Regions from separate parts of the Cupriavidus sp. F041 genome, predicted to be linked through region 2. Evidence: predicted binding sites of a transcription regulator. Region 2 holds the regulator's gene; the other holds the start of a gene.
What was found. The regulator FNR, encoded in region 2, switches genes on or off when oxygen is low (the NO sensors DNR and NnrR bind a similar motif). The targets are predictions, from matches to a motif close to TTGATNNNNATCAA.

Region 1 (14,541 bases), on a different contig from region 2:
CGTCCGGCAGTGGCCGGGTGCTGACCATCTGGACCCCTGAAGACCGCGCATTCTGGGAGCGGGAGGGCGAGGCGATCGCCAAGCTGAATCTGTGGATATCGGTGCCCGCGCTGTTCCTGGCATTTGCGATCTGGCAATTGTGGAGCGTGGTGGCCGTCAACCTGCCGCAACTCGGCTTCAAGTACTCGACCAACCAGCTCTTCTGGCTGGCGGCCGCGCCTGCGCTATCGGGAGCGACGCTGCGCATCTTCTATTCCTTCATGGTGCCCCTGTTCGGCGGGCGCCGCTGGACTGCGATCTCCACGGCGTCCTTGTTGATTCCCGCCATCGGGATCGGCATTGCGGTGCAGGATCCGACCACCAGCTATCCCACCATGTTGCTGCTGGCGCTGCTGTGCGGCATGGGGGGCGGCAACTTCAGTTCCAGCATGGCCAATATCAGTTTCTTTTTCCCCAAGGAGCACAAGGGCTCGGCGCTGGGCGTGAATGCGGGGCTGGGCAATCTTGGCGTTTCGGTGGTGCAGTTCCTTAGTCCGCTGATCGTCACGGTAGGTATCCTCGGCATCTTTGGCGGCGATCCGCAGACGATCGTCGGCAAGACCGGCCAGGTGAGCCAGGTGTGGGCGCAGAACGCTGCCTATATCTGGATTCCCTGGATCGCGCTGGCGTCGGTGGCGGCCTGGTTCTTCATGAACGATATTGCCGACGCGCGCGCCTCGCTCGCCGCGCAAGCGGCCATCTTCAAGCGCAAGCACAACTGGCTGATGTGCTTGCTCTACCTTGGCACCTTCGGTTCGTTCATAGGCTTTGCCGCGGGGTTCCCGCTGCTGATCAAGAACCAGTTTCCCGACGTCAACCCGCTTGCGTATGCCTGGCTGGGGCCGCTGCTCGGCGCGCTGATCCGGCCCGTCGGCGGCTGGCTGGCTGACCGGCTTGGCGGCGCGTCCGTCACGCTGTGGAATTTCGTGGTGATGGCGCTGGCGGTGGTCGGGGTGCTGTATTTCCTGCCCAAGGGCGCGGGCGGCTATGCGCTCTCCGCTGGTCCGGCGCAAGGCAGCTTCACCGGCTTCTTCCTGATGTTCCTGGTGCTGTTCCTGACCACGGGCATCGGCAATGGCTCGACCTTCCGCATGATCCCGGTGATCTTCCTCAACCAGAAGCTGCGCGAGGCGGAAGGCGTCGGCGAAGAGGCGCAGGCCCGGGCGATCAAGGAGGGCAATACCGAGGGGGCAGCCGCGCTGGGCTTCGCCGGGGCGCTGGGTGCCTACGGCGGCTTTTTCATCCCCAAGAGCTATGGCACCGCCATTGCCGCGACAGGCGGCCCGGAGGCCGCGCTATGGATCTTCATCGTCTTCTATCTCCTTTGCGTGGTGATCACCTGGTGGTACTACGGGCGCCGCGGCGCCGAGATGCCGTGCTGAGCACGATCGCGATCCGCGCAAACGATACCGGAGTCCCGCAATGAGCCATTTTCTCGATCGCCTCACTTACTTCAGCCAGCCGCGCGAAAATTTCTCCGACGGCCACGGCCAGACCACGGGCGAGGACCGAACCTGGGAGGACGCCTACCGCAACCGCTGGCAGCACGACAAGATCGTGCGTTCCACCCATGGCACGAACTGCACCGGCTCGTGCTCGTGGAAGATCTACGTGAAGGGCGGCATCGTGACCTGGGAAACCCAGCAGACCGATTATCCCCGCACACGTGCCGACCTGCCGAACCACGAGCCGCGCGGCTGCGCGCGCGGAGCCAGCTACTCCTGGTATCTCTACAGCGCCAACCGGGTCAAGTACCCGATGGTGCGGGGGCGCTTGCTCAGGCACTGGCGGGCGGCGCGGGCCGTGGCCAAGAGCGCCGTGGACGCCTGGGCGGCCGTGATCGAAAACGACGCGGCCCGCCGCGAGTACCAGCAGCAGCGCGGGCTGGGCGGCTTCGTGCGCAGCAGCTGGGACGAGGTCAACGAGCTGATTGCCGCGGCCAACGTTTACACCATCAAGAAGCACGGCCCGGACCGGGTGATCGGCTTCTCGCCGATCCCGGCCATGAGCATGGTGAGCTACGCGGCAGGCAGCCGCTACCTCAGCCTGATCGGCGGGGTCTGCATGAGTTTCTACGACTGGTACTGTGACCTGCCGCCCGCCAGCCCGCAGACCTGGGGCGAACAGACTGATGTGCCGGAAAGTGCGGACTGGTACAACTCCACCTTCCTGATCGCCTGGGGGTCGAACGTGCCGCAGACGCGCACGCCAGATGCCCATTTCTTTACCGAGGTGCGCTACAAGGGCGCCAAGGTGGTAGCCGTGACCCCGGACTACGCCGAGGTTTCCAAGCTGGCCGACCTGTGGCTGCACCCGAAGCAGGGCACCGATGCGGCGCTGGCGATGGCGATGGGCCACGTCATCCTCAAGGAGTTCTACTTCGACCGGCGCAGCGCCTATTTTGACGACTATGCGCGCCGGTATACGGACCTGCCTTTGCTGGTTGCGCTCAAGGAACACACGCTGCCCGACGGCAGCAAGACCCTGGTGCCCGATCGCTATGTGCGCGCGAGCGACTTCACCGATGCACTCGGGCAGGCGAACCATCCCGAGTGGAAGACGGTCGGCTTCGACGAGCAGGGCAAGGTCGCCTTGCCGCACGGCTCGATCGGCTTCCGCTGGGGGCCGGACGGCAGGCCCGACGCCGGCAAATGGAACCTCGAAAGCAAGGAGGCGAGGCAGGGCGAAGCCGTGAAGCTCAAGCTGTCGGTGGTGGAGGATGGCGCCCAGCCGCATGAAATCGTCGATGTCGGCTTCCCGTACTTCGGCGGCATCGACACGCCGCATTTCACCTCGAGCAAGACCGCCGGGGACGTGATCGTACGGCGCGTGCCGGCGGTGCGCATGGCGTTGCAAGAAGCGGGCGGCCAGCGCGAGACGCTGGTGGCCACGGTATTCGACCTGCTGGCGGCCAACTACGGCGTGGCGCGCGGGCTGCCGGGCGAACGGCAGGGCGGCGCCGCCACGGGAGGCTACGATGACGAGGTTCCCTACACGCCCGCCTGGCAGGAGCGCATTACCGGCGTGCCGCGCCAGCAGGTCATCGCGGTGGCGCGGCAGTTCGCCGACAACGCCGACAAGACCCATGGCAAGTCCATGGTGATCATCGGCGCGGCGATGAACCACTGGTACCACTGCGACATGAACTACCGCGGCATCATCAATATGCTGATGCTGTGCGGCTGCATCGGCCAGAGCGGCGGCGGCTGGGCGCACTACGTGGGCCAGGAAAAGCTGCGGCCGCAGACCGGCTGGACCGCGCTCGCCTTCGCGCTGGACTGGATCCGACCGCCGCGCCAGATGAACTCGACCAGCTTCTTCTATGCCCATACGGACCAGTGGCGCTACGAGAAACTCGGCGTGGACGAGATCCTCTCGCCGCTGGCCGATCCGGCGCGATACGGCGGCGCGATGATCGACTACAACGTGCGCGCGGAGCGCATGGGCTGGCTGCCATCGGCGCCGCAACTGCAGACCAATCCGCTGCAGGTGCAGCGCGACGCGCAGGAGCGCGGGCTGGACACGCGGGACTATGTGGTCCAGTCCCTCAAGGACGGCTCGCTGAAGATGAGCTGCGAGGACCCCGATCACCCGGCCAACTGGCCGCGCAATATGTTTGTGTGGCGCTCCAACCTGCTCGGCTCCTCGGGCAAGGGGCATGAATATTTCCTCAAGCACCTGCTGGGCACCAGCCACGGCGTGCAGGGCAAGGACCTCGGTCCCGACCATGCCAAGCCCGAGGAAGTGCGCTGGCATGAGCAGGCGCCAGAGGGCAAGCTGGACCTGCTGGTCACGCTCGACTTCCGCATGAGTACCACCTGCATGTACTCCGACGTCGTGCTGCCCACGGCGACGTGGTACGAGAAGAACGATCTCAATACCAGCGACATGCATCCGTTTATCCATCCGCTCTCCACCGCCGTCGATCCGGCCTGGCAGGCGCGCAGCGACTGGGAGATCTACAAGGGCTTTGCCAAGACTTTCAGCGAGGTCTGCGTGGGTCATCTCGGGGCGGAGAAGGAAGTGGTGCTCACCCCGCTGATGCACGACACGCCCGGCGAACTGGCGCAGCCCTTTGGCGTGCGGGACTGGAAGAAGGGCGAGTGCGACCTGGTGCCTGGCCAGACCGCCCCGCAGATCAACGTGGTGGAGCGCGATTATCCCAACACCTATCAGCGCTTCACCGCGCTCGGGCCCCTGATGACGCGCATCGGCAACGGGGGGAAAGGGATCGGCTGGAACACGGAAAGCGAGGTGCATGCACTCGGGGAACTCAATGGCACGGTAAGCGAGGCGGGCGTCAGCCAGGGCTTGCCACGTATCGACACCGATATCGACGCGGCCGAAGTCGTTATGATGCTGGCGCCGGAAACCAACGGCCACGTGGCGGTCAAGGCATGGCAGGCACTCAGCCGCATCACGGGGCGCGAGCATGCCCACCTGGCGCTCCACCGCGAGGACGAGAAGATCCGCTTCCGCGATATCCAGGCGCAGCCGCGCAAGATCATCTCCTCGCCGACCTGGAGCGGGCTGGAGAGCGAGAAGGTGAGCTACAACGCGGGCTATACCAACGTGCACGAACTGATCCCGTGGCGCACCCTGAGCGGGCGGCAGCAGTTCTACCAGGACCATCCGTGGATGCGCGATTTCGGCGAAGGCTTCGTCAGCTACCGGCCGCCAATCAACCTGAAGAATGTCGACGAGATGCTGGGCAAGAAGCCCAACGGCCACCCGGAGATCGCGCTGAACTTCATCACGCCGCATCAGAAATGGGGCATCCATTCGACCTACACCGACAACCTGATCATGCTTACGCTGAATCGCGGCGGGCCGGTGATCTGGCTCTCCGAGGACGATGCGGGGCGGGCCGGCATCGTCGATAACGACTGGGTCGAGCTCTTCAACGCCAACGGCGCCATCGCCGCGCGCGCCGTGGTGAGCCAGCGCATCAAGCCAGGCATGGTGATGATGTACCACGCGCAGGAGAAAATCATCAACACGCCCGGTTCGGAGATCACCGGCCTGCGCGGCGGCATCCATAACTCGGTCACGCGCATTGTGCTCAAGCCCACCCATATGATCGGCGGCTATGCGCAATACAGCTACGGCTTCAATTACTACGGGACCATCGGCACCAATCGCGACGAATTCGTGGTGGTGCGCAAGATGGACCGGGTCGACTGGCTCGATGAGCCCGCCAACGCCGACGCCCCCGGCGCCGCCTGAGAAGAAGGAGAGCGACGATGAAAGTCCGCGCACAGATTGGCATGGTTCTCAACCTGGACAAGTGCATCGGCTGCCATACCTGCTCGGTGACCTGCAAGAACGTCTGGACCAACCGCCCCGGCATGGAGTACGCCTGGTTTAACAATGTGGAGACCAAGCCCGGCATTGGCTATCCCAAGGAATGGGAAAACCAGGAGCGCTGGAACGGTGGCTGGGTGCGCAAGGCCGACGGCCGCATCGAGCCCCGCCAGGGCGGCAAGTGGAAGCTGCTGATGCGCATCTTCTCCAATCCCAACCTGCCGCAGATCGACGATTACTACGAGCCGTTCACTTTCGACTACGACCACCTGCAGTCCGCGCCCGAGTCCCGCACGGCCCCGACCGCGCGCCCGCGCAGCCTGATCACCGGCAAGCGCATGGAGAAGATCGAATGGGGGCCGAACTGGGAGGAGATCCTGGGCGGCGAGTTTGCCAAGCGCTCCAAGGACCGCAACTTCGACGACATCCAGAAGGAGATCTACGGGCAGTACGAGAACACTTTCATGATGTACCTGCCGCGCCTGTGCGAGCACTGCCTGAACCCGACCTGTGTGGCCAGTTGCCCGTCCGGTTCGATCTACAAGCGGGAAGAGGACGGCATCGTGCTGATCGACCAGGACAAGTGCCGTGGCTGGCGCATGTGCGTGTCCGGCTGTCCCTACAAGAAGATCTATTACAACTGGCAGAGCGGCAAGGCGGAAAAGTGCATCTTCTGCTATCCGCGCATCGAAGCCGGCCAGCCGACCGTCTGCTCGGAAACCTGTGTCGGCCGCATCCGCTACCTTGGCGTGCTGCTCTACGATGCGGACCGGATCCAGGCGGCGGCCAGCGTGGAGCACGACCGCGATCTCTACCAGGCGCAGCTCGACATCTTCCTCGACCCCAACGACCCCAAGGTCATCGAGCAGGCCCGCGCGGACGGTGTGCCCGAGTCATGGCTGGAGGGCGCGCGCCGCAGCCCGGTCTACCAGATGGCGGTGGACTGGAAGGTGGCGCTGCCGCTGCACCCGGAGTACCGCACCCTGCCGATGGTCTGGTACGTGCCGCCACTCTCGCCCATCACGGCCGCGGCCAATGCCGGCGAAGTCGGCATCAACGGCGAGATTCCCGACGTGAAGCAGTTGCGCATTCCGGTCAAGTACCTCGCCAACCTGCTCACCGCCGGCGACACCACACCCGTGGTTCGTGCGCTGGAGCGAATGCTGGCCATGCGGGCGTATCAGCGCGAAAAGCATGTGGAGGGGCGCCAGAACCTGGCTGCGCTGCAACAGGCCGGGCTGAGCGTGGCGCAGGTCGAGCAGATGTACCAGGTAATGGCGATCGCCAACTACGAGGATCGCTTCGTCATTCCCACGGCGCACCGGGAGTATGCGGAGGACGCCTTCGACCTGCGCGGCGGCTGTGGCTTCTCGTTCGGCAACGGCTGCTCGGACGGCACCAGCGAGACCAGCCTGTTCGGCGGCAAGAAGCGGCGGACCATTCCGATCAAGGCGACACTATAAAGGACGCAGCCATGAAACCCTTCGATGCGCGAATTTGCCTGGTGCTGGCACGGCTGCTGGCCTATCCGCGGGAGGAACTGCGTGCTTCCCTGGTGCCGATGCGGGATCTGGTGGCGGCAAGCCGCTCGCTCAGCGATGCCGGGCGGGAAAGCCTGCTGGCGCTGATTGACGACATGCAGGGCCGCGACCCCTATGAACTCGAGGCCCGCTACGTCGACACCTTCGACCGCGGCCGCGCCACCGCGCTGCACCTGTTCGAGCATGTGCATGGCGACTCGCGCGAGCGCGGCCAGGCGCTGGTGGATTTGCTGCAGACCTATGAGGCTGCCGGCCTGTTCCTGGGGCCGGGCGAACTGCCCGACTATCTGCCGGTAGTACTGGAGTTCGCCGCCACGCAGCCAGGTCAGACCGCGCGCGAGTTCCTGGCCGAGATGGCGCACATCCTCAATGCCGTGCATACCGCGCTGGCCGAGCGCCGCAGCGCGTATCACGCGGCTATCGCGGCCGTGCTGGAACTGGCGGGCGAGCGCGTCGAGCCGGTACGGCTACCGCCTGAGGAATCGCTCGACGAGGCCTGGGCCGAGCCGCCTGCATTCGACGGCTGCGCCACGCGCGGCCAGAGCAAGCCCGGCGAGCCCCAGCCTATCCATTTCGTCCGCCGCGACGGACCCGTCACCGGAGTGCGATCATGACTGCCGCCCTCGACACCTTCTTCTTCGGCCTCTACCCGTACATCTGCCTGGTCGTATTCCTGGTCGGGAGCCTGATCCGCTTCGACCGGGACCAGTACACCTGGAAGAGCGATTCCTCGCAGATGCTGCGCTCCGGACAGTTACGCTGGGCCAGCAACCTGTTCCACGTCGGCGTGTTATTCCTGTTCTTCGGGCATCTGTTCGGCATGCTCACGCCCCATGCGGTCTACGGCCATTTCATTAGCGCCGGCGCCAAGCAGCTCCTGGCGATGATCTCGGGCGGCGTGGCCGGCGTGCTTGGCTTCATCGGGGTGAGCCTGCTGCTGCATCGCCGCCTGGGCGACCCGCGTATTCGCGCCACCTCGCGGCCCGGGGATATCGCCATCCTCTGGCTGCTGTGGGTGCAACTGGCGCTGGGGCTGGGCACCATACCGCTGTCCGGGCAACACCTGGACGGCAGCATGATGCTGGTGCTGGCCGAATGGGCGCAGCGCATCGTGACGCTGCGAGGCGGCGCGGCGGAGTTGATGCAAGGAGTGGGCTGGGTGTTCAAGCTGCACATGGTGCTGGGCATGACAGTGTTCCTGGTGTTTCCCTTCACCCGCCTGGTCCATGTCTGGAGCGGCTTTGCCTCGGTGACTTACCTGTTCCGTCCCTACCAGGTGGTACGCAGCCGTCGCTTGAACTTGCCGGCGGGGCACGAACGCGCCAAGCGTCCGCAGCCTGAACAATCGCGTTGAGGAGCGTGCCATGCGTTATCCCGTATCTACCCGCGCCGCATCCGTCAACGGCCAGGCCCTGCACGCCGACCATGAAACGCTTGCGGCGGAAGCGCTGCGCCAGCGCGCCTGCATCGAGTTGCTGCGCCAGGCGGCACAGCGCGCCGGGCTGCTCGATCAGGCCGATGCCGGCGCACCCGACGGCGTGATCAGCGAGGCCGCCAGCACGGCAATCGAAACCTTGCTGGAACGCGAACTGCAGATACCCGAGCCGGGCGAAGAGGCATGCCGGCGCCATCACGCGGCCAATCTCGCCCGATATAGCCGCGGCGAGCGCGTGCTGGCCCGCCACATCCTGTTTGCCGTGACGCCCGGCCTGGATGTCAATGCACTGCGCCAGCGCGCCGAACGCATGCTGGTGGAAGTGCGCTGCCACGACGACCCGGCGTCCGCGAGCGAACACTTTGCGCGCGTGGCGGGCGAGTTTTCAAACTGCCCGAGCGGCGCCCAGGGGGGAGACCTGGGCTGGCTGGAGGCGGGCGATTGCGCGCCGGAGTTCGCCCGCGAGCTGTTCGGTCATCAGGAAGTCGGGGTGCTTCCGCGGCTGGTGCACAGCCGCTTTGGCCTGCACGTGGTGGAGGTGTGCGCGCGTGATAGCGGCGAAGTGCAACCGTTCGAGACAGTGCGCTCGGCTGTGGCACTGCAACTGCGCCAGCAAGCCTATGTCACCGCGCTGCGCCAGTACCTGAGCCTGCTGGCCGGGCAGGCGGTGATCGAGGGGGTGGATCTCGACGGGGCCGATACGCCCTTGGTGCAGTAGGGCTGAAAGGCCTTACTGCAGGCCGTCGAACAGCATGATGTCCACCCTGTCGCCGGCGGCTGCGTGCGGTCTGGCATGACTTTGGGTGGAGAGCTGGCCATGGCATTGCTGCTGCTATTCGCACTGTTCACCAAGCATCTCGTGTGCGACTTCCTGTGGCAGCCGAGCTGGATGCTGGCCGGCAAGGGCGACTTCCGGAGCGCAGGTGGCTACGCCCACGCGGGGCTACATGGCCTGTGCACCGCTGGGCTGCTCGGCGGCTTCGGTGTGGCCCATTGGCTCTGGCTGGGGATCTTCGACGCCGTCGTCCACTACATGGTCGATCGCTGGAAGGTGCGCCTCGGCCGAAGCGCCAATTTGACGCCGAACTTGCCTCAGTTCTGGTGGGCATTTGGCGTGGACCAGTACGCGCACGTGCTGACCTACCTCGCCGTGGTCTGGCTCGCTGGGAGGCTGAATTGATTCGTCGGCTTCCTGTCCGCCGGTAGGCCGCTGCCTTCGGGCGACTCTCTTTACCGTCGAGGTATCCGTCTCGCGGAGTTGCGCCACTAGCCGCACTAGGCAAGTGCCAACACCAAATTCCGGTAGATGCCTCGCGCGCCTGTGAGCTGGTCCAATGCAATCGGCTCATCGATCCAGCCTCGACCCTCAGCAGCCGGAAAAAAGGGCGGCGTACATAGCGGGGTACCTATCGCGCTATACCAAGCCCCCGATCCCTTTGGGGGGACTTACGCCGAAGCCATCCAGATAGAGGTGGCCAGTCAGGGGGGAACCAATGCCAATGTGCCTAGTCCTGGCTGGAAAGTCTCTCCTCACAGATTTGCTTGTGTAGCTTCGCGAAACGCTCTTGTACGTTCTCCCCGAAGAGTGGATCGGAGCTCGCTGGAACGGAGGCGGCAACGGCTGCCCAATCCTCTTGTGTCAACAGCTGAGCAGCGCGCGGCATTACGTGTCGCTCCTCAGTCGAGAGATGATTTCGGTAGTACACAAGGTACATGGCTGCGGCTGCCTCCAGAGCCGCGCGCGAACTTATAACATCTCCCTCGGCTTCATTAAGGCGGTTTAAAAGCGCTTCGCCCACAGTGGCAATCACACGATGCTCTTGCAGGAGCCGGTTAACCAAAACCTGCATGCCGGGATCTCGCTCAACGAGCCGTGCGTACGCGACATCCTCGCGGGGATGGTGAACGCAATCGCCAAAACTCCGCATGTAATAGACGATAGTCCCCATCAAATTGTAATTCGGCCGCTCTCCTCGATGAAAGATGTCTACCTGCTCTTCCAGAAGGTCGAGCAGCCGAGCGAAATTGATGTGATCGGCATGCCATATGGCAAGTGAGTTGGCCATGGCGCGCTCCATGGAAACGGGTTAAGTTCAGGGTTGCGTTCGAAGCCATATCGAACTCAAGCCCACAATACTCTTCAGTCCACGGACAGTGCTGATATAGATCAATAGATTGAATCACGGATCGCTTCCTCAATGTCTTAACGCTCGGCACGAAGGTCCGGCACCAGGTCGCCTTGCTCGGTCGCCGGCTTGAAGCCCGATGCCCGGCAGCAGGTGGAGATGGCGGCGAGCATTCGTTTTCTCCCGACATCCCGGAATCCAGTCCGGTGCGCACGATTGGCATTGACGGCGGCTACCTTCGGCTGGCGGGCCGCAAGCGCCGCTAAGCTTTCAACAAAAAGTGAATCTGTAGTCTGCCCCAAATCCCTGAAGGATTACATCGACATCAGCTTCAAGGGTTTTGGTGTCGCGGGCCTTGAAGGCCAGCCACTCGTATTTCATCTTGTGCCAGAGCTTCTCGATGCGATTGAGCTCCGGGCTGTACGGTGGCAGGAAATACAACGTCAAGCCTTTCGTTTGTAGCAGCCGGAGATAAGGCCGCAGTGCGCGGGCCGTGTGGACCGAAGCATTGTCGAGAATCACGGTCAGCGGCTTGCCGACGTGTTCGACCAGCAGGCCGAGAAATCCAGCGAACAGCATCGAGGTCATCGTCTCCCACAACTTCGCTGCAAACAGTTCTCCCGAGGACAGCAGTGCTCCGACCACGTTCAGACGCTTACCACGCCGGGCTTCAATCATGTGTTGCTCCCCGACAGGTGTCCACGCACTTCGATTCGGCTGCGCTTGCGCGAAGCCAACTTCGTCTACGTAGGCGAGTTCGATTTCGCCACGCTGGGCTTGCTGGACCAACTCCCCAATTTCGGATTGGGCTTGTCGGAACCGCTGTTCGTCCCGCTTTTTTTTAAGCTATGCCGGGTTCGCTTCCATACCAGCCCCGCCCGTTTGAGAATCCCTGTCAGCGTATTGCGGTCGGGTAGCAGCGACGCATTACTACGTCGCCGCCCCCTAAGAACCGGACGTGCGAGTCGCCCCGCATCCGGCTCAAGCCATTCGTTCAGCACCATTGTGTGGCACCGGGCAGACCAGCGGAACGTTTCGCGGTTCGACGGCGGGCAAAGTAGGCGGCCCATGCCGGGTCAAACGGATTGGCCAGTCCCCGGATTTTGACGTGTCGCTGGATCGCGACGGTCGTTGCGCGGAAGAGTTGCAGGCCGCAGGTGTCACCCTCGGTTGAACCCTCTGTTGCAAAATCCCAGGACCGGTATCCGTCGCGCCGGAAGTACCGTTGCCGGACCCATCGGGCTCCTTTCATGGGGGTGACGACGCTTCGCCCATCTCCAGAGCCGTTGCCAGATGTGGGAGTCGATTGAGGAGAAGATCGCTTTCGACACGACGTGACGGTGATACTGGGCCCATCCCCGGATCACAGGGTTGAGCTGTCGTATCAACGCCTCCTGCGTGGCGCTCGCGTTTTCCTTGATGATTCCCCTGACCTTGTCAAGCAGCGACTTGATGCTCTTGTTCGCTGGCTTGATCAGCAACTTGCCGTCGTACTTGCGCACGTTCTGGCCAAGGAAATCGAAACCCGCCGCTATGTTCGTGATCCGGGTTTTCTCTTCCGAGAGCTCCAGACCCCGAGCCGCCATGAACTGCCTGACTGCCGGAAGTACCCGGGATTCCAGCACATCTTTCGATACGCCAGTCACCACAAAGTCATCGGCATAGCGGACGACGTTGAGCTGCGCCTTTCTGCACTCAAGTGTGGATGTGCCCACACTTGCATGAACTGCTGCTTCAAGTCCGTCCAACGCCATATTCGCGATCACAGGCGAGATCACACCCCCTTGGGGTGTGCCCGCTTGTGACTCGAACAAGGTTCCTTCATCGATATATCCGGCTCGAAGCCACTTGCGCAGAACCTCCTTATCCATCGGTACGTTCTCCAGAAACCAGGAATGACTGAAGTTGTCGAAACAGCCCCGAATGTCACCCTCCAGAATCCATTCTGACGAGGCACGCTTGGCCAGAACGTTGAAGCACTGTTCGATGGCATCGGCGGTCGAGCGCTCGGGCCGAAAGCCGTAGGAATTGGCGTCTGCAAGGGTCTCCGCGACGGGTTCCAGAGCGAGCTTCCATAAGGCCTGCATCGCCCTGCACCGCATACACGGGATTCCTAACGGACGCTTCTTCCCATTACTCTTGGGAATGTAGACACGCCGCAACGGCATCGCACGATAGCCGCGATGTCGTAGCGACAGCATTCCGTTCCATCTGGCCGCCGGGGATGACCATATCTTGCCGTCCACCCCCGGCGTTCTCTTACCGCGATTCTCCGTCACACGCTTGACGGCGAGCATCTTGCCGCCATGCGAGCGGGTTAGCAGACGTTGCAATGCTTTCACCTTGCCCCATCGGCCTTCCTGAGCGGCCTTGGCGATACGCATCTGAAGTCGCTTCACCTCTGCTTCGATGTGCGACCAGTTTGCATGGTCCCACATCTGCGCAGCGCTCGAGAGTGCACCAGCGTCAGGAGCTTTCGCGTCCGTTGCCGTCATCTGCTTTCCCCCGTATAACGATTGTTCAAGGTTATCTCGCCATGAATGACCACGCGGAAGTCTGCCCGCTTTCGCGTCGGGCGATGTCTCAGCCCGTATCCCGTCCATTACAGCCGGGCGTTCGCTTTCTCCGCATTCCTTTACCCACCGCGCCAACAGCGTTCCTCGCGGTTCGCCTGCCGTTGCCGGCGCCGCGATGGGCTTACCCTGTTCCGCATGAATTTCCGAGCGGGGCGGACCCTTCCTCTTCGCCGGCGGCTTGTCGTCCATGGTGGCCCAGTTCACGAAGGCCACTCCACACCGCGTACCGTTTTGGTCCAAGCCTGTCAGCACGTTTGGCTTGTTGATTCTGACGACGTTTATCGGAAGTTCACATATGTTGATCGTACCCACTCATCCCTTGCTCCTCTCCGCCTCTGTGCTGGCAGATTCGGCCTTACCTCGCGGCTCGGCGTACCGGTTATCCGGCGGCTACGTTGTCCCCAGAGCTTCACACCGAGCTGTTACCGGCTCCGCATGCCCGGGTAGGGAACGGTTGATGGAACAACCGGTTTCATCAGGTAATACCTGCTCCAGTGAAACAGAAACTCAAGCGACTTTCAGGTCGCACATGAACTCGAATCCCGAACTTCTCTTCGAGTCGTGCCAGCAGTTCCGCGGCCGTCAGCGCCTCCTGCGTCGCCCACATCTTCAACTGCTCAACCTGCGCCGGCGACAGCTTCGACGGCGCACCGCTACGCGGCGCGTCCGACAGCCCTGCCATGCCTTTGTCCAACCAACGATAGCGCCTCTCGTACACCGCCTCCAACGTCAACTCCTGCCGCCTGGCTATCTCCTTGGCTGGCACGCCGTTGCTAAACATCAGAATCGTCCGAGACCTGTCTCGTGTTCTCCAATCACGGCGGCTTCTCGCCAGAACCTCAAGCTCGGTACGTTCTTCCTTCGTCAGTTCCAGCGGCTTCAATACGGCCATCGTCTATGTCGCGGTTCTTGTTCGGCCCGACAGTATAGAGATACTTCTTGTGAGGCGCTTATCCGCAATATTGGCGCGCAGCAAAGGCTCGACCCATTCGCGGACCCGCCGCAGTAATGCCGGATCCGACCAATCGGATTTGGAGACGAAGTAATGCAGCGATTGATGCCGGCGCTGGCGTGCAGCGAGTCGACGCATGCCGTCATCGGCTCGACACTCTTTCGCGGCAGCGGCAGCGGCAGCGGCAGCGGCAGCGGCAGCGGCAGCGGCAGCATCAACGAGGCCGCTAGCAGTGAGCTGGCCCGGCTGTGGGCCGAAGCCCAGCGCGCGTGTGCGGCGCTACAAGGCGGGCTGGAGGCTGAGCGCCAGGCCCACGCGGCCGCGCAGGCGCCACGACGAGGGCAGCCCAGTTCGGCTTTGGTGATCACGGTGAGTGCATCCTCGATTGGTTTCACATCGCCATGCGGGTACAGATCCTCGAACAGATAATCAAGGGCCGGCCAGCAGACAACGATGGCCCGAGCAATGCGACATTGATCAAGGCGCTGCAAGGTGCCAAGTGGCACTTGTGGCACGGTTGCCCCTATCCAGCGTTACGGCGGCTGGAAAACCTGGGCTGGGATCTCGA
Region 2 (14,541 bases):
GGATCACCTGCTTGGCGGCTTGCGCACCGATACGGCCGAACTCGACCGATTCGATCTGCTCTTCGATGAACTCATCCAGCTCGATGTCCGGATTCTGCTCGCGTGCCTCGAACATGAGGATCTGCTTGTCCGGCTCTTGCAGGCCCTGTTCATCGGGGACCACAAGCCAGCGACGAAACGTCTCGTGCTCACCGGACTCGCGATCGATGGCGACGCGAATGTCCACGTCTTCCTCGAAGCGCTTCTTGGTTGCCGAAGCGAGTGCCGCTTCCAGCGCACCGAATACCACATCCTTGTCGACGTTCTTCTCACGTGCAAGCGCATCGACGAGCAACAGAACTTCGCGGCTCATTGCTTGTTCCCTTTTTTCTGATTTCCTTTGAAGTCGATCACCGGCACCAAGCGTGCGCGATCGACATCGGATATGGCGAATTCCAGCAGTGCCGTGCCATTCTGGCCTTCGAACTCGAGGCCGACCTGCTCCGCCCCCGGCTCACCGGTGGGCGTCTGCAGGATGCCGACGAAATTCTTCTGGCCATTGACCGGCAGGCGCAGCGTGACCCTGGCTTCCTGGCCCGCGAAGCGGACATAGTCAGCCAGTTTCTTCAGCGGCCGGTCCAGCCCCGGCGAGGACACTTCGAGGCGCTCGTAGTCGATATTCTCGACGGTCAGCACGTGGGTAAGCTGGCGGCTTACCTTCTCGCAGTCCTCAATGACGATGCCGGTTTCAGGCTGATCGATATAGACGCGCATGAGTCCGCCCGGAGCGCGCTCGAGCTCAACCAGCTCGTACCCCATGCCGTTAAGGGTGGTTTCGATCAAATCTGCCAGATGCACTGTATTCCCGAATAATGGCCATCAATACCGTGGCAGACCCAGCCCACCGGCACGGCCGCCTTTGTTGGCGGCTTGCAGCCTGCTTGCCTGCCAGCCATCCCGACCGGCGCGCCGTGAAACACGGCAAGCACACGAAACGGGCGAAGCAAAAAAAAATGGGCGCAATGCCCATCATTCGCCCACCCTTTTACAGGATGACTTTTGAATAGACTTGGATTATACGCTGTCGCGATGCAAAAGGCAAAGGCGCCGGGACTTGGCTTGCCAGGGGCGCGGCTTTGGCCGCGCATTTCCTTGCGTGACCAGTCCCGCGCGCACTGCCTTCCGTCGCTTTAGCGATTGCCGTCGCGGCCACCGCCGCCGCGAGGACGGCGATTGCCACTGGGCTTGCCAGCCTGCGGCATCACATTGCCGTTGGCTTCACCACCGCCGCGACGCTGGGAACGGCCTTGGCCGCCACCCATGCCACCCATGCCACCCATACCGCCCATCGGGCCCATGGGTCCGTTCGTGCCTCGGCTGCCCCGACCACCGCCGCGCCCCGGACCACCAGGACCACGCGGGGAACCCGCCGCGCCACCACCAAACTTCGTGGTATGCGAGGTGAGCAGCGTCGGGCCGCCGATATAACCCATCGAGGTCTGCATCGGATCGGGCTGACCGCGGCCTGCGCCACTACCGCGCGGGCCATTATTCCTGTTGACGCGCGGCAGGCCATCCATGCCGGTCGGCATCGGCATGCCGGCAATGGCTGCCTCGGTGCGCTGCTGGCGACCGCCCACCTTTGTGCCACCTCTGGGGCCGCCATCACCCTTGCCGGGCGCCTTCAAGCCGATGGACGCCATCAGCGCGCGCACGTCATCCGCGGCGAGTTCTTGCCAGCGGCCGCGCTTAAGGCCGCGGGGCAGCAGGAACTGACCGTACCGGGTGCGAATCAGGCGCGACACGGTCAGGCCAACGGCCTCGAACATGCGGCGCACTTCGCGATTGCGGCCTTCGGTCAGCGCGACGTGATACCAGTGGTTGATGCCCTCGCCACCGCCATCGGCGATACGCAGGAAATTGGCTTCACCATCGTCAAGCTTGATGCCGTGCAGCAGGCGCTGGCGATCCGCCTCCGCCAGTTCGCCCAGCGTGCGGACCGCATACTCGCGCTCCACGCCATAGCGCGGATGCATGAACTTGTTGGCGATATCGCCCGAGGAGGTAAAGATCAGCAGCCCTTCGGTGTTGAAGTCCAGGCGGCCCACGGCCACCCATTTCCCTGCCTTGATGCGCGGCAGGCTATCGAACACGGTCGGACGGCCTTCTGGATCCGACTGGCTGACGATCTCGCCCGCCGGCTTGTGGTAAAGCAGCACGCGCGGCGGCTTGGTCGACACACGGCGATGGATCAGCTTGCCGTTGACGCGGACCTGGTCGGCCGGCAGGATGCGTTGTCCAATATGGGCCGGCAGGCCATTGACAGAAACACGCCCCTGCAGGATCAGTTCCTCCATCTCGCGGCGCGAACCCAGGCCGCCCTCAGCGAGCACTTTGTGCAGCTTGGGCGCATCGTCATCGGCCGAGAGCTCTCGCACCGGCTTTACCTTGGCGCGCGCACCGCTGGTATCTTCCTGGTCGTACTGGCCGGAGATGACAAAACGGAACAGGTCTTCGCCACTCGCGGCCGCAGCTGCGGGTGCCTTCTCGGGCACACCCGGAGCCTGGCGCTGCGCGCCGCCCCTGCCTTTGTTTCCCTTGCCTGCCTGACGCGGACCACCCTGCTGCCCCTCGGCACTGCCGCGCCTGGCCGCGCCCTGCGGCTGCTGGCCTTGCTGCGGTTTGCGCTTGCGCGCTCCGTTGGGGTTGGCGCGGGCACCGTCGCGCTGGCGCTCGCCAGTGGCTTCGCTCGCGCCTTCGGCAGTGTCGCCGCTGAACGCGCGGCGGCCTCGCGGCGCCGGGCGTTCGCCCTGCTGCTCACCGGCCTGCACGGACTCGCCTTCGGCGGGCTTGCGCTTGCCGCGCGTACGCCCCTTTCTCACGCCATCACCACGCCCGGCTTGCGCGTCCGGTGCGGCTCCCGCGTCCGGACCGCCAGCGGAGGCAAGTGCATCGCCTTCCGCGGCACGCCCGCCGTCGCGGTCCTGCGTAGCCTGGCGGCGCGTGGCCACCAGATTGCGCAGGCCACGGCGCAGGCCCTTGCGGCGCGGCGCGCCTTCGGCGCCATTGCCGGCATCGCCGGCCGGCGTATCCGCCTGGCGGACGTCTTGATCAACAGAATCGGACAAGGTATTCACATTCGGATGTTGCATGGTGTTCAGTTGGACACGCGCTCGTCGTGCTCGCTGGGGTGCGCCGGATTCGTCTTGGACGCCCCCGGGACTTCGGACTCCTGCTCGCCGGAGGCCACTTGCTTGTGGTAACCGTTGGCGGGCGCTTCCGTTTGCTCATTTGCTTCGCCGTCATCGACGGCATCCTCCACGGCCGTGCCGTCAAGCCGCGCCCCCATGGGCTCGGCGGACACCAGTTCGCTCTCCGGCTCATCATCCGGGTCGGACACCGCGGGTACTTCTGCCTCGGGCACGGCTTGCGCCTGCACCGAGGCTTCCTTCTTTTCAAATGCTTCTACCAGTTCGGCGATGCCATCCGTGGCACCAGCATCGAGGACACCAGGAACGGACCGGGTCAATTCGCCAGCTTCAGACACATCGGCGACGGGCGCGCCAGCGTCGCCCGCAGCCTCCTCGCCGGCCTCGGCTTCACCCCCGCCGGCATCCGCGAACGCTTCTTCGTCGCTTCCGGCCGGCAGAGCAGGCACGGTGCCCAGGGGCTCGAAATCGATGGGCTCCTGGTTCAGCAGCGCGGCTTGCGTCTGCGCCTGGACATCCTCCAGCGGCGGCAACTCGTCTAGCGTGCGCAGGCCAAGATCATCAAGGAAGTGCTTGGTGGTGGCGTACAAGGCCGGCCGGCCCGGCACGTCGCGGTAGCCGATCACCTCGATCCAGCTACGGTCCTCGAGCTTCTTCACGACTTCGGTGCTCACCGCAACACCGCGGATTTCCTCGATATCGCCCCGGGTGACCGGCTGCCGGTAGGCGATGATCGCCAGCGTCTCCATGACCGCGCGGGAATATTTCGGCGGTTTTTCAGGATTCAGTCGGTCCAGGTATTCGCGCATGACGGGACGGCTCTGAAAGCGCCAGCCGCTGGCCAGCGCCACGAGTTCCACGCCGCGCTGCTCCCAGTCGCGGCGCAGCTCTTCCAGCAGCACCCGAATGGTGTCGGCACCGACGTCGTCGGCAAAAAGCCGGCGCAAGTCATTGACGCGCAAGGGTTCCTGCGCACAGATCAGCGCGGTCTCGAGGACGATCTTCGCCTCTTGGGTATTCATGTGATTGCGTGCAGCCTGTCTTTGCACCTGCGCCCCGGACAAACCCGGACGCACTGGAGATTGCGGGTTCAGCGGTTGGAATTGCCACCGCCATCTGACCGCGCAGCCAACCGCAATGCTTGATGCATGCAGTCGTGCGCTTTCTTTTTTGCATCGGGTGCCGGACCTGCCCGGCAGGAGATCGCCCGGCCACCGGCTTTACCTGCCGGTCGACGGAGCCCTTGCGTCGCGCCTTCCCCCTGATGTGGCGGACCTGTCCGGCACGACGTCCGTCGCTCCGGGTGCAAGAAAAATACGGATATCGGGCCTGCTTGGCCTATTTCACCCCGCCCTGCCGTGGCTGGTCTTTTGAACCAAATAATCTTTTGAACCGGACGGCGGATTGGGAACGGTCCCTGGCGGTAATACGTGCTCGAGGGTTCCTGGCATGCATCCCTGAGTGCGAATGCTACCTGACGATGCCACGATGAAATACGCTGCGCGATATCGCTGTTCTTGCGATTGTATGGCATTCCCTGGCAAACCTGCAACCGATTCGCACAGGCATCTGCCCGGCAAAGTGCGCAATGCGCCATGAAGCGGCGTATCAGAAGACCAGACAGAAGCCGTGCGCGGCCAGCGTCTCTGGTAAAAGCAGCGCGCGCGCCACCCCGACCACACCAAAGGCAACCACCGCCAAACCGGCAACGGTACGTACCGCCGGGCGGCGCGACCACTGCCTGAGGTAGCCGGACAGGCCCGAGATAACCAACAGGTTTGGCAAAGTGCCCAGTCCGAACACGGCCATCACCAGCGCCCCCGAAGGGGCGTTCCCGGCCAGCAGCGCCATCGCCAGGGCGCCATAGACCATGCCGCATGGTACCAGCCCCCAGGCCAGCCCCATGCCGTAGCGGCGCAGCAGCCGCCCCTGTGGCAGGCCCATGGGCGCCAGGCGCGCGCCCACGGCGGCAAAAACCCGGAGCAAACCGCCAGCGCCGCGCGCGGCAAACCGCTCCAGCCAGGCAGCCCCCACGACGCGCCCGCGCAACATCCATAAGCCCGACATGACCAGCATCATGCTGCCGATCCCGAACAGCCAGCGCTGCAGCGGCAGGTACTGGGCCTTCCAGACACCGGCGCCCAAGGTACCCAGCAAGGCACCCAACAGCGCATACATGCTCAGCCGCCCGGCGTGCATCACCAGGAGTTCGAGCAGCCAGTGGCCTGGCTGGCGCAGGATGATGGCCGGCACACGGGCCGTGCCGCCCTGCTCGGCGGCAAGCGCAATCCCGCCGCACATGGCCGCGCAATGCACACCGCCTAGCAAAGCCAGGGTAAAAACGCTGAAGAGCACGCCTACGGTCAACTTCTCCTCCCAATCACATCCCCTGGCGCGGTAAAATGCGCCCTACGCGCCCCCGCGACTCCAAGAGGCGCTATCAACATGAAGCCCGGCGCCCGCGCACATCCGCGCAATCGCGAATCATGACGACGGGCACGGCAGGCGGCGCCACGCAGATGGCAGGCCCCGCCAGACCCGCGCCAGGCTAATGTGGATAGCGCTTCCAACCGACAGCTCTCAACGTCAAGCTTTCAACTCAATGCGCCTGCCACACGCGCTTGAGTGATTGCGCTAAACCGACAGGCCCCAATTGCTAACATCCATTCCCATTACCGAGATGTCGCCCCGCTGCTCCACTTGCTCGCTGGGACAGCTCTGCCTGCCCGTCGGCATGTCGCAGCAGGACCTCGAAAAAATGGATTCGCTGGTGCAGGAGCGCGTGCGCGTACGCAAGGGCGAGACCCTGTACCGCCTCGGCGATCCGCTCACCGCCGTCTATGCGATCCGCTTCGGCACGCTCAAAACCCACCTGACGATGGAAGATGGCCGCTCGCAGATCACGGGCTTCCACCTCCCCGGCGAAGTCGTCGGGCTCGACGGCCTTGGCGAAATGCAGCACGCATCCGACGCCACCGCCCTTGAGGATACCGAAGTTTGCGTGGTGCGCTTCGGCGACCTCCAGTCGCTGTCCGGTTCGCTCCCGTCGTTGCAACACCAGTTCATGCGGCTGATGAGCAAGGAAATCTCGCAGGACCAGGTGATGCTGATCACGCTGGGCTCGATGCGCGCCGAAGAGCGCCTTGCCGCCTTCCTGATCAACCTTTCGGAGCGCCTTTCCGCGCGCGGCTATTCGGCCTCCGAGTTCGTCCTGCGCATGAGCCGCGAGGAGATCGGCAGCTACCTCGGGCTCAAGCTCGAAACCGTCAGCCGCCTGTTCTCCCGTTTTGCGGAAGCCGGGCTGATCCAGATCCGCCAGCGGCACGTCAAGCTGGTCGACATGACAGGCATCAAGCAGATCATCAACAAGTCCTGCTAGTCCGGCAGGCATCGACCGGCCGCGCGGAGCTTCCCGGCTCCGGCGGCATTGGCGGCCGCCTTGCCTTCCTTGCGTTGTGCCAATGCCACGCCGCGCCGGCCTGGCCACGGCACCCCTGCTCCGCCGCCCCCTGCCCCGCAGCGCGAAGACGCGCATCGCGCTCACTCCAGTTCGTCTGTCTCCGCCAGCCGCGTGGGCATGGTGTAAAGCGTCAGGCCACTCGACAGCGAACAGAGCACCCACGCTATCAGGAAGCTCACTGTGTAAACCGCCTCCCGCGACGCCTCGACCGGCTGTCCGAAGAAGCGCAGATCGCCGGGATCGACCACCGAAAACACCAGAGCGGTCGTCAGCCCGGCTACCAGGAAGCCGGGCCATAGCACCCACATCAGCCAGCGCAGTCTCATGGTCACCTCGCCTGCGCCGTGGCCGGCGCAGCTTGCCGCCCGATACCGCTACCCGCCTTCTCGACCACCAGCCCGTGCCGCGATACGCCATCGACAACGGGCGGGTCCGGGTGCGTCATAGCCAGCCAGATCGTGACCCCGCAGGCCACCATCGCCAGCAAGGGCCCGCTCATCAGCAGCCATGGCCAGGGTTCCTTCCACCAGGGATTGCTTTGCTGCATCATCAGGCCTCCTCTAGATTTCTCGGTTCAAAGATTGCGCGGTACGATGAAGCTGGTGCCCTGGCTGATTTCCGCGCCGCCCCCACTGTCATCTCCTGTCGCGGTGACCGTCACCTGGATCTTGTGCGTGCCCCGGCCAGCGGCTTCGATCGGCACGCGCACGCGAATCGGAATCAGGCGGTTTGAGGTGGGCTCGAGATTGCCCGCAGCGTGATCATATTCCACGGCCAGGCCCTTCAGGTCATCACTGTCCGCGCGGATGGCCACATGCATCGGCGCCTCGGTCGTGTTGATCAGTTGCAGGCGATAGACGTTCTCGATCCAGCGCCCCTCCACTTCCCTGCCCAGCGCGCCGCGGTCGCGGATGATATCGACCTTGAGCGGCGTGCGCATGGCCAGCGACACCGTGAAGCCGGCAACCAGGGCCAGCCAGATCACGGAGTACACCACCGTGCGCGGCCGGAACAGACGCTTGCGCGCCTCCGCCTCGGGCAGCACGCTGCGCATGGCGTTCTCCGAGGTGTAGCGGATCAGCCCGCGCGGATACGCCATCTTGTCCATGACCTGGTTGCAGGCGTCGATGCAGGCGCCGCAACCTATGCAGTCGTACTGCAGGCCGTCGCGAATATCGATGCCGGTGGGACAGACCTGCACGCAGATGCTGCAGTTCACGCAATCGCCCAGGCCGGCGGCCTGGTGGTCCACCTTGCGCGAGCGGCTGCCGCGCGGCTCGCCGCGGCCCACGTCATACGTCACCACATACGTGTCGCGATCGACCATCACGCTCTGGAAGCGTGCATAAGGACACATGTACTTGCACACCTGCTCGCGCATGAAGCCGGCGTTGCCCCAGGTGGCGAAGGCGTAGAACAGCATCCAGAACGTTTGCCACGGCCCCAGCGACAGGCTGAGCACGTGGCCGCCCAACTCGCGAATGGGCGAGAAGTACCCTACGAAGGTAAAGCCGGTCCACAGCGCGATCACGATCCAGAGTGTGTGCTTGGTGGCCTTGAGCCGCAGCTTGCGCGCGCTCCACGGATCGCCATCCAGGCGGATGCGGGCAAAGCGATCGCCTTCCACATGCCGCTCGATCCACATGAAGATCTCGGTGTACACCGTCTGCGGACAGGCATAGCCGCAGAACAGGCGACCCGCGATCGCCGTGAACAGGAACAGCGAGAGCGCGGAAATCACCAGCAGCACGGACAGGTAGATCACATCCTGCGGCCAGAGCACCAGGCCGAAGATGTAGAACTTGCGCGCGCCGAGATCGAACAGCATGGCCTGGCGGCCGTTCCATTGCAGCCAGGGCATGCCATAGAAGAACAGCTGGGTCAGGACCACCATCCAGACCCGCCAGCTCGAAAACGCACCTGTGACCGAGCGCGGATAGATCTTGCGGCGGACTTCGTACAGGGTTTCATCCGAGGTTTCCCCATCGCCCGTGGCGGATGCGGGCTCGCGAAGAGGCCCCCAGGCGGCTCCGTGCTTTCTCAGCGGTTCCGGTTCCGGGGCATTCATGGGCGATCACCCCCAGCGGCACGCAGGCTCCACATGCAGGCGTCGCGGTTCATTGCCCGCTCCCCGAGGGGGCCGCCCCATTGTTCGACAGTCCCCAGACATAGGCCGTCAGCATGCGGATGCGCTCCGGCGTCAGGATTTCCTCGTGTGCCGGCATGTGGTTGTTGTGACCCTTCAGGATGGCATCGACGATGTTTGCCTCCGAACTGCCGTACAGCCAGACCTTGTCCGACAGGTTGGGCGCACCGAGCGCCTGGTTGCCCTTGCCGGAAGAACCATGGCAAGCCGCGCACGTGGACTTGAATGTGCTTTCGCCACGCGAGGCGCGAATCGGATCGGAAGACAAGTCTGACAGCGAACGAACGTATTGCGCGACGTCGCCGGCCAGCTTGCCGTCGATAGTCGAAGCGAATGACGGCATCACGCCATTACGGCCCTTGGTAATGGTCTGGGTGATGGTGGCGGGATCGCCGCCATACAGCCAGTCGTTGTCGGTCAGGTTAGGAAAGCCGCGGCTGCCGCGCGCGTCGGAGCCATGGCATTGCGCGCAGTAGTTGAGAAACAGGCGCTGCCCGATCTCGCGCGCAGCCGGATCCGCGGCCACCTGCTTGACGTCCATTTGCATGTACTTGCCATAGACATCGCTCTGCACCTGCTCAGCCGCCTTGCGATGCGCCTCCAGCTCGACCCGGCTGGAGGTCTTGAGCACGCCGGCGTAGGAACCCAGGCCGGGGTACAGCACCAGGTAGACCAGCCCGAAGAGGCAAGCCAGCAGGAACATCCACATCCACCAGCGTGGCAGCGGATTGTTCAGCTCGCGCAGGTCGCCGTCCCACACGTGGCCGGTGTCTTCGGTAGCGCCGGCCACCTTGACCACCTTGCGTTGGGAGAACAGCAGCCATATGCACCAGACGATGCCTACCAGCGCGATGGCGGCAATGTAGTAACTCCAGAAATCCGTGAAGAAGTCGCTCATGACTCAGTGTTCCTGCTTGGTGTTGTTTGCGCCGCCGGCACGATGGCGGCCGTCGTGGTTCGCGGCCAGCGGCTCGTCGGGCAAGGCGAATGGCAGCATGGCCGACTCCTGGTTGGCTGCCTTGCGGCCGGACGACCAGGCCCACCAGCAGATCGCGAGAAACGCCACCATCGAGATCACGGTGGAAAACGCAGTGATCATTGCCATGGCTTACTCCTTGGCCGGCGCGGCTGCGGGCTGAGCCGCGGCTGCGGTGTCCACACGCACATTGCGCTTGCTGATGCCAAGCTCCTGCAGGTAGGCGACCATCGCGTCCTCTTCGGTCTTGCCTGCCAGCGTGGCGGGCGCCTGTTCGATCTCGGCGTCGGTATAGGGCACACCCAGCCGCCTCAGCGCGCGCATGCGGTCGCGGATATCGTTGGCCTGCAACGGAGCCTTCTCCAGCCACGGGTAGGACGGCATCACCGACTCGGGTACCACGTCGCGCGGATTGCGCAGGTGGATGCGCTGCCAGTCATCGGAATAGCGGCCGCCCACGCGCGCCAGGTCGGGACCGGTACGCTTGGAGCCCCACAGGAAGGGATGGTCATAGACCGATTCGCCAGCCGTCGAGTAGTGGCCATAGCGTTCGACATCGCCCTGCAGCGTACGCACCTGCTGCGAATGACAGCCCACGCAACCCTCGCGGATATAAATATCGCGGCCCATCAGGCGCAGCGGCGAATACGGCTTGATCCCAGTGTCGGGCTCCGTAGTGGAGTGCTGGAAGAACAGCGGCACAATCTGGACGAGCCCGGCGATGCTGACCACCAAGATGGTGCAGATGATCAGCCAGCCGATGTTCTTCTCCAGGGTCTCGTGCGTAAAGAAGCTTCGTTTTTCAGACATCGTTTCTATCCTGGAATGATCAATGGGCGGAGGCACCAACGCTGGTCGGGATCGGCGCATCCACCGCGGGCTTGCCGATGATGGTCCGCGCCACGTTGTAGGCCATCAGCAACATGCCGGAGAGGAAACACAGGCCACCCAGCAAGCGGATCAGGTAGAACGGATACTTGGCCTTGACCGCTTCCACGAAGGCGTAGGTGAGCGTGCCGTCGGGCTGCGTGGCCCGCCACATCAAACCTTCCATCACGCCTGCGATCCACATCGAGGCGATGTACAGGACCACGCCGATGGTGGCGATCCAGAAGTGCAGTTCGATCAACCGCACGCTGTACATCTCCTTCTCGCCAAACAGACGCGGGATCAGGTAATAGAGCGAGCCGATCGAAATCATCGCGACCCAGCCCAGCGCGCCGGAGTGCACGTGGCCGATGGTCCAGTCCGTGTAGTGCGACAGCGCGTTGACGGTCTTGATCGACATCATCGAGCCCTCGAAGGTCGCCATGCCGTAGAAGGACAGCGCCACCACCAGGAACTTGAGGATGGGATCGGTGCGCAGCTTGTGCCAGGCACCCGACAAAGTCATGATGCCGTTGATCATGCCGCCCCAAGAAGGCGCCAGCAGGATCAGCGAGAACACCATGCCGAGCGATTGCGCCCAGTCGGGCAGCGCGGTGTACTGCAGGTGGTGGGGGCCGGCCCACATATAGGTGAAGTTCAGTGCCCAGAAGTGAACGATCGACAGGCGGTAGGAGTAGATCGGGCGGCCGGCCTGCTTGGGAATGAAGTAATACATCATGCCCAGGAAGCTGGTGGTCAGGAAAAAGCCCACCGCGTTATGGCCGTACCACCACTGCACCATGGCGTCCTGCACGCCGGCATAGGCCGAGTAGGACTTCCACATCGTCACAGGCATCTCGACGTTGTTGACGATATGCAATATGGCGATGGTCAGGATGTAAGCGCCGAAGAACCAGTTGGCCACGTAGATATGGCGGGTCTTGCGCTTCATGATGGTGCCGAAGAACACGATGGCGTAAGCCACCCAGACCAGCGTGATCAGGATGTCGATCGGCCATTCGAGTTCGGCGTATTCCTTCGAGCTGGTGAAGCCCATCGGCAGCGTGATGGCCGCGGCGACGATCACCAGTTGCCAGCCCCAGAACGTGAACGCGGCCAGCGGGCCGCAGAACAGCCGTGCCTGGCAGGTACGCTGCACGATGTAGTAGGAGGTGGCAAACAGTGCGCTGCCGCCAAAGGCGAAAATGACGGCATTGGTATGCAGCGGACGCAGGCGCCCGAAGGACAGCCATGGCGTGTTGAAATTAAGCTCCGGCCAGATCAGCTGTGCTGCAAGCAGCACGCCGACGGCCATACCGACGATCCCCCAGACTACCGTCATGACGGCAAATTGCCGCACGACGCCGTAATTGAAGGTGTCGGCGCGAGAATACGCGGCGGTGACAGCCATTCAGACCCCCAGATTGGATAAATATGAATTGATGTTGTGACTGTAGGAAAACCGCGCTCCGGGCGTCTTGATCTGTATCAAGCGCACGGGAAAGCATGGGAACTAAGGCGCAACGGCGTCTCGCATCCGCACACATGCGCGTCGCGCGTGGGCGAAGACGGCAATTCCTGCCGCGGCACGCGGCGGCGAGAAAGGGGGATCTCCATGTGGGGCGGAGCGCGGCCGCGATGGATTAGGGCTTGTCGTTATCGAGCAGGATGGCCTCGCCGGGCCGGTCGAGGTCGTCATATTGCCCGGCATGCAGCGCCCACCATAGCGCGCCGGCGATCACGGCCACCAGCACCAGGCTCATCGGCACCAGCAGGTAGAGCATGTCCATGTGTCAGTCTCCGGGCTTGCCCGAGCGCAGCAGGCGCCAGGCGTTAGCCACCACCAGCAGCGATGACACCGACATGCCGATGCCCGCCATCCAGGCGGTGACATAGCCGGTCGCCGCCAGCGGGATGGCGATCACGTTGTAGGCAAAGGCCCAGCCGAGGTTCTGGCGCACCACGCGGCGGGTGCGGCGGGCCGTCTCCAGCGCGTTCGCGATCTCGGCCACACGGCCATGGGTCAGCACGGCATCGGCGCCGGCCTGCGCCAGCGGGGCGCCGCTGCCGATGGCGATCGAAACCTGCGCCTGCGCCAGTACCGGCGCATCGTTGATGCCGTCGCCCACCGCCAGCACAACCGCACCGGCACGCTGCAGGTTCGCCACATACTCGCGCTTGCCTTCGGGCGTGACGCCGCCCTCGCGGCGCGCGATCTGGAAATGATCGGCCCACCAGCCGACCGAGGCCGGCGTGTCGCCTGAAACCAGGTGGCAGGTCAAGCCGAGCGCACGCAACGCAGCAAGCAATCGCGCCGACTGCTCGCGTTCAATGTCGGCGAGCACGAACACGGCCTGCGCACCCCTCGCACTGCCCAGCCACACCAGGGTGGCCCCGCTGCGCTCGCTGGCTGCCAGCGCGGTGGAAATGCCTTCACGGTCCGTGCTTGCATTCCTACCCAGCGCCGCCACAAACTCGCGCCGCCCCAGGCGGTAACGCTGCCCGTCCACTTCAGCCTCCAGCCCCTGCCCCGGCACATTGCGCATGGTACTGACGGCGTGCACCCCGTCGGCAAGTCCCTGAGCCTGCGCTGCCTCGACGATGCCCCGCGCGATGGGATGCTCGCCGGAGCGTTCCATGGCCGCGGCCAGTTGCAGGCTGGCATCGGCGCTGGCGTCGCCCAGGGCCAGGATTTCGGTCAGCGCGAAGCGGCCTTGCGTGAGCGTGCCCGTCTTGTCGAGCATCACGTCGGTAACGCCTGCGAGCGTTTCCAGCGCGTGACCGCGCGTCAGCAGCAGCCCGCGGCGCGAAAGTGCCGCCCCGGCGGCGGCCAGCGCGGCGGGCGTAGCCAGCGAGAGCGCGCACGGGCAGCTGACCACCAGCACCGCCACCGTCACCAGCAGCGCGCGTGACGGGTCGATCCAGGCCCACCAGACCACCCCGGCAAGGGCGGCAAGCACCAGCAAGATGCCTACGAACCATCCGGCAACACGGTCGGCCACAGTGGCCAGGCGCGGCTTCTCCGCCAGCGCGCGGTCCAGTACGGCGACGATCTCGGCCAGCCGGGTCGCCGCGCCTACCTTCGACACGCGCAGCTCAAGCGGACTGGTGGTATTGAAGCAGCCCGCCAGCACCGGATCGCCGATACCACGAGGCACCGGACGGCTCTCGCCAGTCAGCATGGATTCGTCCAGCTCACTGGCGCCAGCAACAACGGTGGCATCGGCCGGAACCACCTCGCCAGCCTTGACGCGGATCAGGTCACCTGCGCGCAAGCGCGCCACCGGCACCCGCTCGCCTGCCCCGCCCTCGCCCCGCAGGCGTTCGCACGTGGCCGGCAACTGCCGCGCGAGCATCTCCGCGCCGCTGCGCGATGCCTGGCGCACACGCAGTTCCAGGTATCGCGCCAGCAGCAGGAATGCGACGAACATGGTGACCGAGTCGAAGTAGACCTCCCCGGTGCCGCGCAGCGTGGCCGCCGTACTGGCAAGGAAGCCCGCGCCGACGCCGATCGCCACGGGCACGTCCATGCCCAGGTGGCGCTGCCTCAGGCTGCGCCACGCCCCGGCGAAGATCGGCGAAGCCGAGTACAGCACCACGGGCAAGGTCAGCACCAGGCTGGCCCAGCGCATCAACTGCAACTGGCCGGGATCGATCGTGGCTTCATGGGTGTAGATGGGCCATGCGTACATCATCACCTGCATCATGCCCAGCATGGCTACCGCCATGCGCATCAGCAGGCCACGGCGTGCGTGGCGATCCTGCCGGTCGGAGCGTGAGACCTCGAATGGCCACGCCAGGTAGCCGATGCCGGCCAGTGCCGCGAGCAAGGCGGAAACCGGCTGCTCGGCCGCGCGCCAGCGCACCACCACGCGGCGGGTCGCCACATTGGCGATCACCGATT

Region 1: a site for FNR is predicted at 10,477-10,490, ahead of ACZY0R_RS41945 (hemerythrin domain-containing protein). Genes of this name have one in related genera too.

What each region holds. Positions count from the first base shown of each region.
Region 1 is NZ_JBVASY010000004.1:154,086-168,626, forward strand. It holds gene ACZY0R_RS41910 (NarK family nitrate/nitrite MFS transporter) at 1-1,421, shown strand, start outside; gene ACZY0R_RS41915 (nitrate reductase subunit alpha) at 1,462-5,265, shown strand; gene narH (nitrate reductase subunit beta) at 5,283-6,806, shown strand; gene narJ (nitrate reductase molybdenum cofactor assembly chaperone) at 6,818-7,498, shown strand; gene narI (respiratory nitrate reductase subunit gamma) at 7,495-8,238, shown strand; gene ACZY0R_RS41935 (peptidylprolyl isomerase) at 8,249-9,037, shown strand; gene ACZY0R_RS41940 (DUF3307 domain-containing protein) at 9,137-9,499, shown strand; gene ACZY0R_RS41945 (hemerythrin domain-containing protein) at 9,825-10,385, opposite strand; partial or broken gene ACZY0R_RS41950 (IS630 family transposase) at 10,716-11,273, opposite strand; gene ltrA (group II intron reverse transcriptase/maturase) at 11,606-13,225, opposite strand; gene ACZY0R_RS41960 (helix-turn-helix domain-containing protein) at 13,497-13,913, opposite strand; partial or broken gene ACZY0R_RS41965 (transposase) at 13,992-14,155, opposite strand; partial or broken gene ACZY0R_RS41970 (ISKra4-like element ISBte1 family transposase) at 14,300-14,541, shown strand, end outside.
Region 2 is NZ_JBVASY010000002.1:2,502,460-2,517,000, forward strand. It holds gene nusA (transcription termination factor NusA) at 1-352, opposite strand, end outside; gene rimP (ribosome maturation factor RimP) at 349-837, opposite strand; gene rluB (23S rRNA pseudouridine(2605) synthase RluB) at 1,170-3,131, opposite strand; gene scpB (SMC-Scp complex subunit ScpB) at 3,137-4,210, opposite strand; gene ACZY0R_RS28960 (sulfite exporter TauE/SafE family protein) at 4,797-5,555, opposite strand; gene fnr (fumarate/nitrate reduction transcriptional regulator Fnr) at 5,842-6,567, shown strand; gene ACZY0R_RS28970 (hypothetical protein) at 6,729-6,974, opposite strand; gene ACZY0R_RS28975 (FixH family protein) at 6,977-7,198, opposite strand; gene ccoG (cytochrome c oxidase accessory protein CcoG) at 7,223-8,716, opposite strand; gene ccoP (cytochrome-c oxidase, cbb3-type subunit III) at 8,766-9,692, opposite strand; gene ACZY0R_RS28990 (cbb3-type cytochrome oxidase subunit 3) at 9,696-9,899, opposite strand; gene ccoO (cytochrome-c oxidase, cbb3-type subunit II) at 9,903-10,580, opposite strand; gene ccoN (cytochrome-c oxidase, cbb3-type subunit I) at 10,600-12,048, opposite strand; gene ccoS (cbb3-type cytochrome oxidase assembly protein CcoS) at 12,281-12,427, opposite strand; gene ACZY0R_RS29010 (heavy metal translocating P-type ATPase) at 12,431-14,541, opposite strand, start outside.